DNA from 2 places in the Pseudorhodoferax sp. LjRoot39 genome. Region 1 is predicted to be linked to the other one. Evidence: riboswitches for the same ligand, from Rfam matches in the RefSeq annotation. Region 1 holds a riboswitch; the other holds the start of a gene.

Region 1 (4,949 bases):
CGATGGCCTTGGCTTGCGTGCGATTCGGATAAGGTAGGCCCGCCCGCCTCGCCCTCCCCACCACCATGCCTCACCAGATCCGCACCGCGACCGCAGACGACGCCGGCCCGGCCTGCGCCGTGCTGCACGCGTCGATCACGCACTGCTGCGTGGACGACCACCACGGCGATCCCGCGGCCGTGGACGCATGGCTGTGCAACAGGACGCCCGCGCAGGTCCGCGCCTGGATCCTGAGCCCGCCCACCATGCCATCACGGCCTTCGCGGGCGGTCGGCCAGGCCGCCGGCACCACGCCTATTCCCCCGGGGAGCCCGACACCATGAAAACCGCCGTCTTCAGCGCCCGCCGCTACGACCAAGCCCTGCTGGCACAGGCCAACCGGGGTGCAGGCCACGAACTCGTGTTCATCGCCGACCGGCTCACCGCCGACACGGTGCCGCTGGCGGCCGGCTGCCCGGCGGTCAGCGTGTTCGTCAACGACCAGGTCGATGCCGCCGTGCTGCGCGGCCTGGCGGCCCAGGGCACGCGGCTGGTGGCCACGCGCTCGACCGGCTTCAACCACATCGACCTGGCCGCCGCCCAGGCACTGGGCATCGCCGTGGTGCGCGTGGCCGACTACTCGCCGCATTCGGTGGCCGAGTTCGCCGTGGGCCTGCTGCTGGCCGTGAACCGCAAGATCGCGCGCGCCAGCATGCGCACGCGCGACGGCAACTTCGAACTCGACGGGCTCATGGGCTTCGACCTGCACGGCAAGACCGTGGGCGTGGTCGGCACGGGCAAGATCGGCGCGATCTTCGGCCGCATCATGGCCGGCTTCGGCTGCACGGTGCTGGGCCATGACCCCTGCCCGAATCCGGACTTCGCGCAGGCGGGCGGGCGCTACGTGGCCCTGCCGGAGCTGCTGGTCAGCGCCGACGTGGTCTCGCTGCACTGCCCACTGACCGAGGCCACGCGCCACCTCGTCAACGCGCAGACGCTGGCCGGCGCCAAGCGCGGCGCGCTGCTGGTGAACACCAGCCGCGGCGGCCTCGTGGACACCGAGGCCGCCATCGCGGCGCTCAAGACCGGCCAGCTCGGCGGCCTGGCCATCGACGTCTACGAGCAGGAGGCCAGCCTGTTCTTCCAGGACCTTTCGTCCACCGTGATCACCGACGACGTGATCCAGCGCCTGGTGTCCTTCCCCAACGTGATCGTGACCGGGCACCAGGCCTTCTTCACGCAGGAGGCGATCGGGCAGATCATGCAGACCACCATCGACAGCATCACGGCCTTCGAGCGCGGCGGTGCGCTGGTGAACCGCGTGCAGCCCGGCTGAGCCAGGCCAGCGCGCCAGCCAGCCGATCACGGGCGCGTTGGCCAGGTCGATGAAGGCAAGCGCCGAGCATGCCGGCGCCCTTTCACACCGCTCTTGCCGCGGCGGCCCGGTACGGCGCGAGGCCTACCCGCGCCACTCGCGCACGTGCGGCGCCGGGTCCGCCCGCCCGGCGGGACGCTGGCCAGTGTTCTGCGGCGTGCCCACGTAGACGAAGCCCAGCAGCCGCTCATTGGGGGCCAGTCCCAAACCGGCGTGCACGGTAGGGTCGTAGGCATTGGGCCCGGAGACCCAGAAGCAGCCGTAGCCCTGCAGGTGCAGCGCGTTGAGCAGGTTCATCGTGGCCGCGCCCGTGGCCACGGTCTGCTCGATCTCGGGCACCTTGGGGTGCGGCTGCAGATGGGCGACCACGGCCACCAGCAACGGCGCCACCAGGGCCTTGCGGCGAAAGCGCTCGGCATCGCCCGCCGGATCGCGCAGGCGCGCGGCCTGCACGAACAGCTCGCCCAGGCGTTCGCGCGCCGCACCGCGAACCAGCACGAAGCGCCAGGGGCGTAGCGCGCCGTGGTCGGGCGCGCACATGGCGGCGGCGAAGGCGCGCTGCAGCTCGGCCTCGCTCGGGATGGGTTCGACCAGCGGCCAGGGGGAACGGCGGGAGAGCAGCAGGTCGAGAGCCTGCGGCGCAATGGCTTCGGTCAGGGGTGCGTCAATCATCATCGCCGGCACTATAGATGCGAGCCAATCGCAAATGGACCAGCCGCGGCAAAGACCTTGCGGCGTGCTGCAGGCGGCTGAAAAACCACAGTGCGGCCGCTGTCCAGGCGCAGGGCTTGGCAGGCAGGGGTCGCCCCGCCACAATCGCGGCCTTGGCGGCACCGCAAGGTCCGCCACACCCGGCCGGCATCCCAGATGCCGACCGGCGTGGGATCGGGAGAGTCCGCACCGCAGCAACATGCCGCGGTCGGCGCCGAAGGAGCAACCGCCCCGGAATCTCTCAGGCAAAAGGACCGGCCCCACGAACCGAACTCTGAAGAGCGCCCGGCGGCTACGCCAACCGGGTGCACCGAAGGAGCAAGCGCAGACCGTCGCGTCTGCGTGAATCTCTCAGGTCCAGCACAGAGGGGGTGTCCGCCGCACGGTCGTGCGGTGGTCCCAACCCCCTGGCGTGTTCTGGAACCTGACATGAAGCAATCCCATATCGCCGTGGTCGGCGGCGGCATCACCGGTGTCACCACCGCCTATGCCCTGGCACGCCGCGGTCTTGCCGTGACGCTGTACGAGCGCCACCGCTATGCCGCCATGGAAACCTCGTTCGCCAACGGAGGCCAGCTGTCGGCCTCGAACGCCGAGGTCTGGAACCTGCCGGCCACCATGCTCAAGGGCCTGAAGTGGATGCTGCGCGCCGACGCGCCGCTGCTGGTCTCGCCCAAGCCGAGCTGGCACAAGCTGTCGTGGTTCGCCGAGTTCATCGCCGCGATGCCGCACTACGAACGCAACACCATCGAGACCGCGCGGCTGGCCATCGCCGCGCGTGAACACCTGTTCGGCTGGGCCGCGGACGAGGGCATCGATTTCGACCACAAGCGCGAGGGCATCCTGCACATCTACCGCGACCAGGCCGGCTTCGATCATGCAGGGCGCGTGTCCACGCTGCTGGCCCAGGGCGGGCTGCAGCGCCGCGCCGTGACGCCGGGCGAGATGCGCGCCATCGAGCCCACGCTGGCCGGCAGCTACTACGGCGGCTGGTACACCGAGAGCGACAGCACGGGCGACATCCACCGCTTCACCGTCGGCCTGGCGCAGGCCGCCGCGCGGCGCGGCGTGCAGTGCCTGTACGAGCAGCAGGTCGAGTCGGTGCAGAGCGATGCCGGCGGCGTGACCATCACCGCCACCGGCCCCGACGGCCAGCGCCACCGGCGCCAGCACGACGGCGTGGTGGTCTGCGCGGGCGTGGCCAGCCGCCAGTTCGCCGCCATGCTGGGGGACCGCGTGAACATCTACCCGGTCAAGGGCTACTCCATCACCGTGCACCTGGACGACGAAGCCAGCCGCGCTGCCGCGCCCACCGTGAGCCTGCTGGACGACGCGACCAAGCTGGTCACCAGTCGGCTGGGCCCGGACCGCTTCCGCGTGGCCGGCACGGCCGAGTTCAACGGCGAGAACCGCGACATCCGCGCCGACCGCATCCGCCCCCTGGTGGACTGGGTGCGCGACTGCTTCCCGGGCGTGGACACGCGCCGCGTGACGCCCTGGGCCGGGCTGCGGCCGATGCTGCCCAACATGCTGCCGTGCGTGGGGCGTGGCCGCTCGGCCAACGTGTTCTACAACACCGGCCACGGGCACCTGGGCTGGACGCTGTCGGCCGTGACGGCGGACATGGTGGCCGGGACGGTGGCCACGGCCTATGGCAACACGGCAAGCGTCGCAGGTGCGCCGCTGGCCGCCGCGGCGGCCTGAAGCGCGGGCCTCAGCGCAGATCGATCCGCACCAGGCTCTCGCGGCCGTCCTTGCGGAAGGCCTGGTGCTTCTCGCGCGGGGCCTTGACCGAGACGTACAGCGTGTCGCCGTCCGGCGTGACGGCCAGGCTGTTCGGGTGCACCGGCAGGTCGATGCTGCGCTTGACGGCGTAGCTCGCGCCATCGATCACCGTCAGCGCCCCCGTGCCGTCCGGCTTCTCGCGCGAGACACCGCGGTTGGTGGCATAGATCTCGTTGCGCTGCGGGTTGTAGGCCACGTCCAGCGCGCCCGTGCCCAGCGGGACGGTCGCGAGCTGCCTGCCGCTGGCGATGTCGAACACGTAGAGCTGGCCGGTGTTGGAGTCGACGCTGAACAGGCGCTGGCCCCGCGCATCCAGCGCCAGGTTCAGGAAGAAGTGCCTGGAGTCCTGCGCCGTGTTGCCCTTGGAATCACCCGTGGAGAAGCGGCCGACGACCTGGCCCGCGTCGGGGTCGATGGCCAGGATCTCGTGCACGCCGCCCTGGCTCACGTACAGGCGGTTCGCAGCCGCGTCGTAGACGGCACCGGCGGTCCAGATGCCTTCGCTGCGGATGGTGTGCGTCAAGCTGCCCTTGGCGCCGTCGACGATCCAGACGACGCCGGGCTGGCCAGGGCTGGTGACGAACACGCGGTTGTGCTTCTCGTCCACGATCACCTTGCGCGTGTGCGGCATGCTTTCCTTGCCGTCGGCCTTCTTCTCGGCCACGCCGAGCTGGATCTGGCCTCGGACGGCGCCGCTCGCGGCATCCACCACGGTCAGCGAGCCGTCCAGCGTGTTGCCCACGTACAAGGTGTTGGTCACGCTGTTCAGGCCCAGCGCGAAGGCGCGGCGAGGCAGTTGCACGGTCTGCAGCAACTGCAGCGTGCGCGCGTCCAGGCGGTGCACGTAGCCAGGCGAAGCGGCGTCGAACGAGGGCGCGGTGGCCACGAACACGGTGCCGGTGGCGGGCGCCACGGCGACTTCGTAGATGCCCTGGAAGGCGTCCTGGCGCAGCACGGGTGCCGCGCCGATGGCCGCCGCGCCGGAGCTGGCGGCGTGCAGGGACGGGCCGCTCTGGCAGGCCACCAGCGCCAGTGCGGCGGCCAGGGTGGCGCACAGGCGCCAGGCGCGTTGGCGGACGGGACCAGTGGCGGGACGGAT
Region 2 (4,949 bases), 1.6 Mb from region 1:
CGGCTCGGCGCGCGTGCGCACCACCTCGATGGTCTGTGGATGGCAGTCGCTGGCCACCAGGAACACATTGCTCTTGCTCTTGACGCTGCGTTTGGCCAGCGTCATGGCTTCGGCTGCGGCCGTGGCCTCGTCCAGCATGGAGGCGTTGGCGATGTCCATGCCGGTCAGGTCCGTGACCATGGTCTGGAAGTTCACCAGCGCCTCCATGCGGCCCTGGCTGATCTCGGCCTGGTAGGGCGTGTAGGCCGTGTACCAGGCGGGGTTCTCCAGGATGTTGCGCAGGATCACGCCCGGCGTCAGCGTGCCGTGGTAGCCCTGGCCGATGTAGCTCTTGAACACGCGGTTCTGCGCGGCGATGGCGCGCAACTCGGCCAGCGCGGCGGCTTCGCTCGCCACCGGAGGCAACTGCATGGGGGCGGCCCGCGCGATGCTGGCCGGCACGATGCCGGCCACGAGTTCCTGGCGTGAGGAGGCTTCGACCACGGCCAGCATGCGGGCCTCGTCGGCGGGCGTGATGCCGATGTGGCGGGCGATGAACTCCGAGGGGTTCTCGAGTTCGGACAGGGAGGGCGTGGTCTCGGCCATGGCGCGCAGGATCCGTTGGGTGTCGTTAGCTATTGGCAGCGAAGGCGTTGTAGGCGGTCTCGTCGAGCAGCGCGTCGAGCTGCGAGGCATCCGACAGCTTCACCTTGAAGAACCAGCCGGCCCCCAGCGGATCGCTGTTGGCCAGCGCCGGGTCGGCGCGCAGCGCCTCGTTGACCTCGGTGATCTCGCCGTCGACCGGCATGTAGACGTCGGCCGCTGCCTTGACGGACTCGACGACGCCGGCCACGTCCTTGTGCGCCAGGGTCTTGCCGACTTCGGGCAGGTCGACGAACACCACGTCGCCCAGTGCGTCCTGCGCATGCACGGTGATGCCGACGGTGGCGGTGTCGCCCTCGACCTTGAGCCATTCGTGGTCTTCGGTGTACTTGATCATGGTGTGTCCTCGGGTTGGGGAAATGGGTTCAGCCGCGGTGGTAGCGCGGTGGGGTGAAGGGCATGGTGACGACTTCCATGGGCACGGGCTTGCCGCGCACGATGGCGTTGACCTTGGTGCCGGCGGCGGCAAAGTCGGCGCGCACGTAGGCCATGGCAATGGGCTTGTCCACGCTGGGGGCGAGCAGGCCGCTCGTGACTTCGCCGATGGCCTGGCCGTCGGGAGACTGCAGCGCGGTGTGCTCGCGCACGGGCACGCGTTCCAGTGCGACCAGGCCCACGCGCTTGCGTTCGATGGGGCTGCTGCTGTCCAACTGGGCCAGCACCTTGTCGGCACCGGGAAAACCGCCCGCGCGCGCGCCGCCCGTGCGGCGCACTTTCTGCATGGCCCAGTTCAGGCCCGCCTCGACCGGCGTGGTCGTGGTGTCGATGTCGTTGCCGTACAGGCACAGGCCGGCCTCCAGCCGCAGCGAGTTGCGCGCGCCCAGGCCGATGGGCAGCACCTCGGGCTGGGCCAGGAGCGCGCGGGCCAGCGACTCGGCCCAGGGGCCGGGCACGGAGATCTCGAAGCCGTCCTCGCCCGTGTAGCCGCTGCGCGTGATGTACAGCGCCGCGCCGTTCCAGTCGAAGGCGCCGCCGGTCATGAACACGAGCTTGTCGACGCCGGGCACCACGCGGGCCAGCGCGGAGGCGGCCTTGGGGCCTTGTAGCGCGAGCAGGCCGTGTTCCGGCATCGGCACGACGGCGCAGCGCTGGCCGATGCGGGCCTGGATGTGTGCGGTGTCGGCCAGCTTGCAGGCCCCGTTGACGATCACGAACAGATGCTCGCCGCGGTTCACGAACATCAGGTCGTCGAGGATGCCGCCGTCGTCCGCCAGCAGCAGGCCGTAGCGCTGCTTGTCGATTGCGAGGCCCAGCACGTCGACCGGGATCAGGGTCTCGAATGCAGCGGCCGCATCGGGCCCTTCCAGGCGCAGCTGGCCCATGTGCGAGACGTCGAACAGGCCGGCCGCCGCGCGCACCTGCAGGTGCTCGGCCATCAGGCCCTTGGGGTACTGCACCGGCATGCTGTAGCCGGCGAAGGGGACCATGCGCGCGCCCAGTTCGAGGTGCAGGGCGTGCAGGGGGGTGTGCAGCAGAGATTCGGCGGACATGGCGGGCTTCCTGGAGGCAGAAACACAACATGGCGCTCCCCGAAGGAAATGCGCCATGGGCTGCCTCGCTGTCCGCTTTACCTGAGAGATTCGCCGCTTGCGCGGGTTGCCCCTTCGGTGGACCCGCTCGGGGCGGGCCTCTCTCCAGTGAGGAAGGTCTTCACAAGACCTGGGTCAGTCCTTTTGCCTGAGCGTTCGGACGGGTGTCCTGCGCCGTCGGCGGCCCGTTGTGAGGCGGGCTCTCTCCTGACGGCGCGGATTCTAACCAGCGGACAGCCCTATTTCGCGAACGCCAGGTCGCGCAGCGCCAGCGACAGCTCCGGCACATAGGTGATGACAAGCAGGCAGGCCAGGATCACGAGCACGAACGGGATCAGGTGCCCGATGATGCGGTCCAGCGGAATGCGCGCCACCGTGCAGGCCGCGAACAGGTTCACGCCGAAGGGCGGCGTGATCATGCCCAGCGCGAGGTTGACCACCATGATCAGGCCGAAGTGCACCGGGTCGATGCCGAAGTGCATGGCCACGGGCGCGAGGATGGGCGCCAGCACGATGATGGCGGCGCTGGTCTCGATGAACATGCCGATCACGAACAGCGCCGCGTTCACACCCAGCAGGAACAGCGCGGGCGACTGCAGCACGGCCTCCAGCCAGCGGCCGATGGCGTCGGGCACGCCGGCGCGCGTGATCAGGAAGGCGAACAGCCCCGCGTTGGCGATGATGAACATGATCACGGCCGAGGAGAGTACCGACTTGCGCAGGATGGGGAACAGGTCGCGCAGGCCGATCTCGCGGTAGATCAGCATGCCCACGACCAGCGCGTACAGCACCGCGACGGCCGAGGCCTCGGTGGGTGTGAACACACCGCCGTAGATGCCGCCCAGGATGATGACGGGCATCAGCAGCGCCCAGCCGGCCTGCCAGGTCGCCGGCAAGACGCCGAGGCGGCCGTCGCCGTCGTTCTTGCCCCAGCCCTTCCACTTGCAGTAGAGGTACACGAACAGCATCAGCGCGCCGCTGATCAGGATGCCCGGGCCGAAACCGGCGATGAACAGCTCGCCGATGGACACCTCGGCGCTCACGCCGTACAGGATCAGCGGGATGGACGGCGGGATGATCACGCCCAGCTCGGCGCTGGTGGCCTGCAGCGCGGCCGCGTAGCTCGTGGGATAGCCGTGCTTGATGAGCGCCGGAATCAGGATGGCGCCGATGGCGAAGGTGGTGGCCACGGACGAGCCCGACACGGCCGCGAAGATCATGCAGGTCAGCACGCAGGTCATGGGCAGGCCGCCCTGCACGCCGCCGACCAGGCTCTTGGCGAACTCGACCAGCCGGCGCGAGATGCCGCCGGTCTCCATGAGGTTGCCGGCCAGGATGAAGAACGGGATCGCGGCCAGCGGAAACTTGTTGATGGCGCCGAACATCTCCTTCACGGAGATCAGCATGTTGACGTTGGCCACCTGGATGCCCAGCACCGAAGCCAGGCCGATGGAGACGGCCACCGAGATGGTGAGCGCGAAGCACAGCACCATGGTGGAGATCATGACGGGGGTCATGGCGGTCCTTTCCTGTTGTTCTTGTTATTGGGCGGTGTCGAGCTCGTTGCGCTGCGGGTCGAGCCAGTTGCCGACGATGCCGAAGACGCAGAACAGGCCGCCGACCGGCATCGCCAGGTAGGCCCAGAACATGGACAGGCTCTCCAGCCCGGCCATGGTCTGCACGCTGCCGCGCTGCGCGTAGTCCCAGCCCCACCAGACGATCACGCCGATCAGCGACAGCGCGGCGATGGCGACCACGGCATCGAGCACGCGCCGCACGCCGGGTGGGCTCCAGCGGTACAGCACGTCCACGCTGACCATCGCGCCCTGGCGGAAGGCCAGCGGAATGCCCAGGAACACCATCCAGATCAGCGAGAAGCGGATCAGCACCTCGGTCCACTCGGCCGGTTGCTCCAGCACGAAGCGGGTGAGGATCTGGAACACGCCCAGCGCGGCGGCCACGACCAGCATGGCGCAGGCACCCACGAGGGCGATGAAGGTGGTGGCGCGTTCGACGCGCAGGAACAGTTGTCGCATGGCAGGGCCCGGAAAAACAAAAAGCCCGCGGAACGCGGGCGTCGAGGCGGCGCGCGCGTTTATTGCACGGCGCGGATCTTGTCCAGGTTGGCCTTGCCGAAGTCCTTCTCGAACTGCGCATTGACCGTGGTCAGCGCATTGACGAACTTGGCCTTGTCCAGGTTGTCGATCACGGTCACGCCCTTGGCACGCAGATCGGCCACGCCCTTGGCGTCGTCCTCGTCCACGCGGGCGCGGTTGGCCTTGGTGCCTTCCTTGGCCGCATCGACGAAGGCCTGTTTGTCGGCCGCGCTGAGCTTGTCGAACGAGGCCTTGTTCATGACGAAGATGGCCGGCGAGTAGACGTGGCCGGTCAGCGACAGGTGCTTTTGCACCTGGTCGAACTTGGCCGAGATGATCACCGACAGCGGGTTCTCCTGGCCGTCCACCGTGCCCTGCTGCAGGGCCGTGAACACCTCCGGGAAGGCCATGGGCGTGGTGATGATGCCGAAGCCCTTGTAGGCCGCGATGTGCACCGGGTTCTCCATGGTGCGCATCTTCAGGCCCTTCAGATCCTCGGGGGCCTTGATGTCGCGCTTCGAATTGGTCATGTGCCGAAAGCCGTTCTCGGCCCAGGCCAGCGCCTTGAAGCCCTTGGCGTCGAACTTGGCCAGCAGGTCCTGGCCGATCGGGCCGTCGAGCACCGCGCGGGCATGGGCCTTGTCGCGGAACAGGAAGGGCACGTCCAGGATCTTGGTCTCCG

What was found. A riboswitch is a leader RNA that binds a small molecule or an ion and turns the genes downstream of it on or off. The one in region 1 is predicted to bind glycine.
Region 2: it holds a riboswitch for glycine, as region 1 does, so the genes downstream of both, gcvT (glycine cleavage system aminomethyltransferase GcvT) here and ACSQ4M_RS26570 (D-amino acid dehydrogenase) in region 1, are expected to answer to the same signal.

The regions. Positions count from the first base shown of each region.
Region 1 is NZ_CAXUQL020000001.1:5,712,263-5,717,211, forward strand. It holds gene ACSQ4M_RS26555 (hypothetical protein) at 66-323, shown strand; gene ACSQ4M_RS26560 (2-hydroxyacid dehydrogenase) at 320-1,315, shown strand; gene ACSQ4M_RS26565 (nitroreductase family protein) at 1,439-2,038, opposite strand; glycine riboswitch at 2,231-2,332, shown strand; gene ACSQ4M_RS26570 (D-amino acid dehydrogenase) at 2,495-3,769, shown strand; gene ACSQ4M_RS26575 (YncE family protein) at 3,780-4,949, opposite strand, start outside.
Region 2 is NZ_CAXUQL020000001.1:4,148,788-4,153,736, forward strand. It holds gene gcvP (aminomethyl-transferring glycine dehydrogenase) at 1-585, opposite strand, end outside; gene gcvH (glycine cleavage system protein GcvH) at 611-979, opposite strand; gene gcvT (glycine cleavage system aminomethyltransferase GcvT) at 1,008-2,132, opposite strand; glycine riboswitch at 2,191-2,290, opposite strand; glycine riboswitch at 2,306-2,383, opposite strand; gene ACSQ4M_RS19300 (TRAP transporter large permease) at 2,411-3,688, opposite strand; gene ACSQ4M_RS19305 (TRAP transporter small permease) at 3,713-4,207, opposite strand; gene ACSQ4M_RS19310 (TRAP transporter substrate-binding protein) at 4,267-4,949, opposite strand, start outside.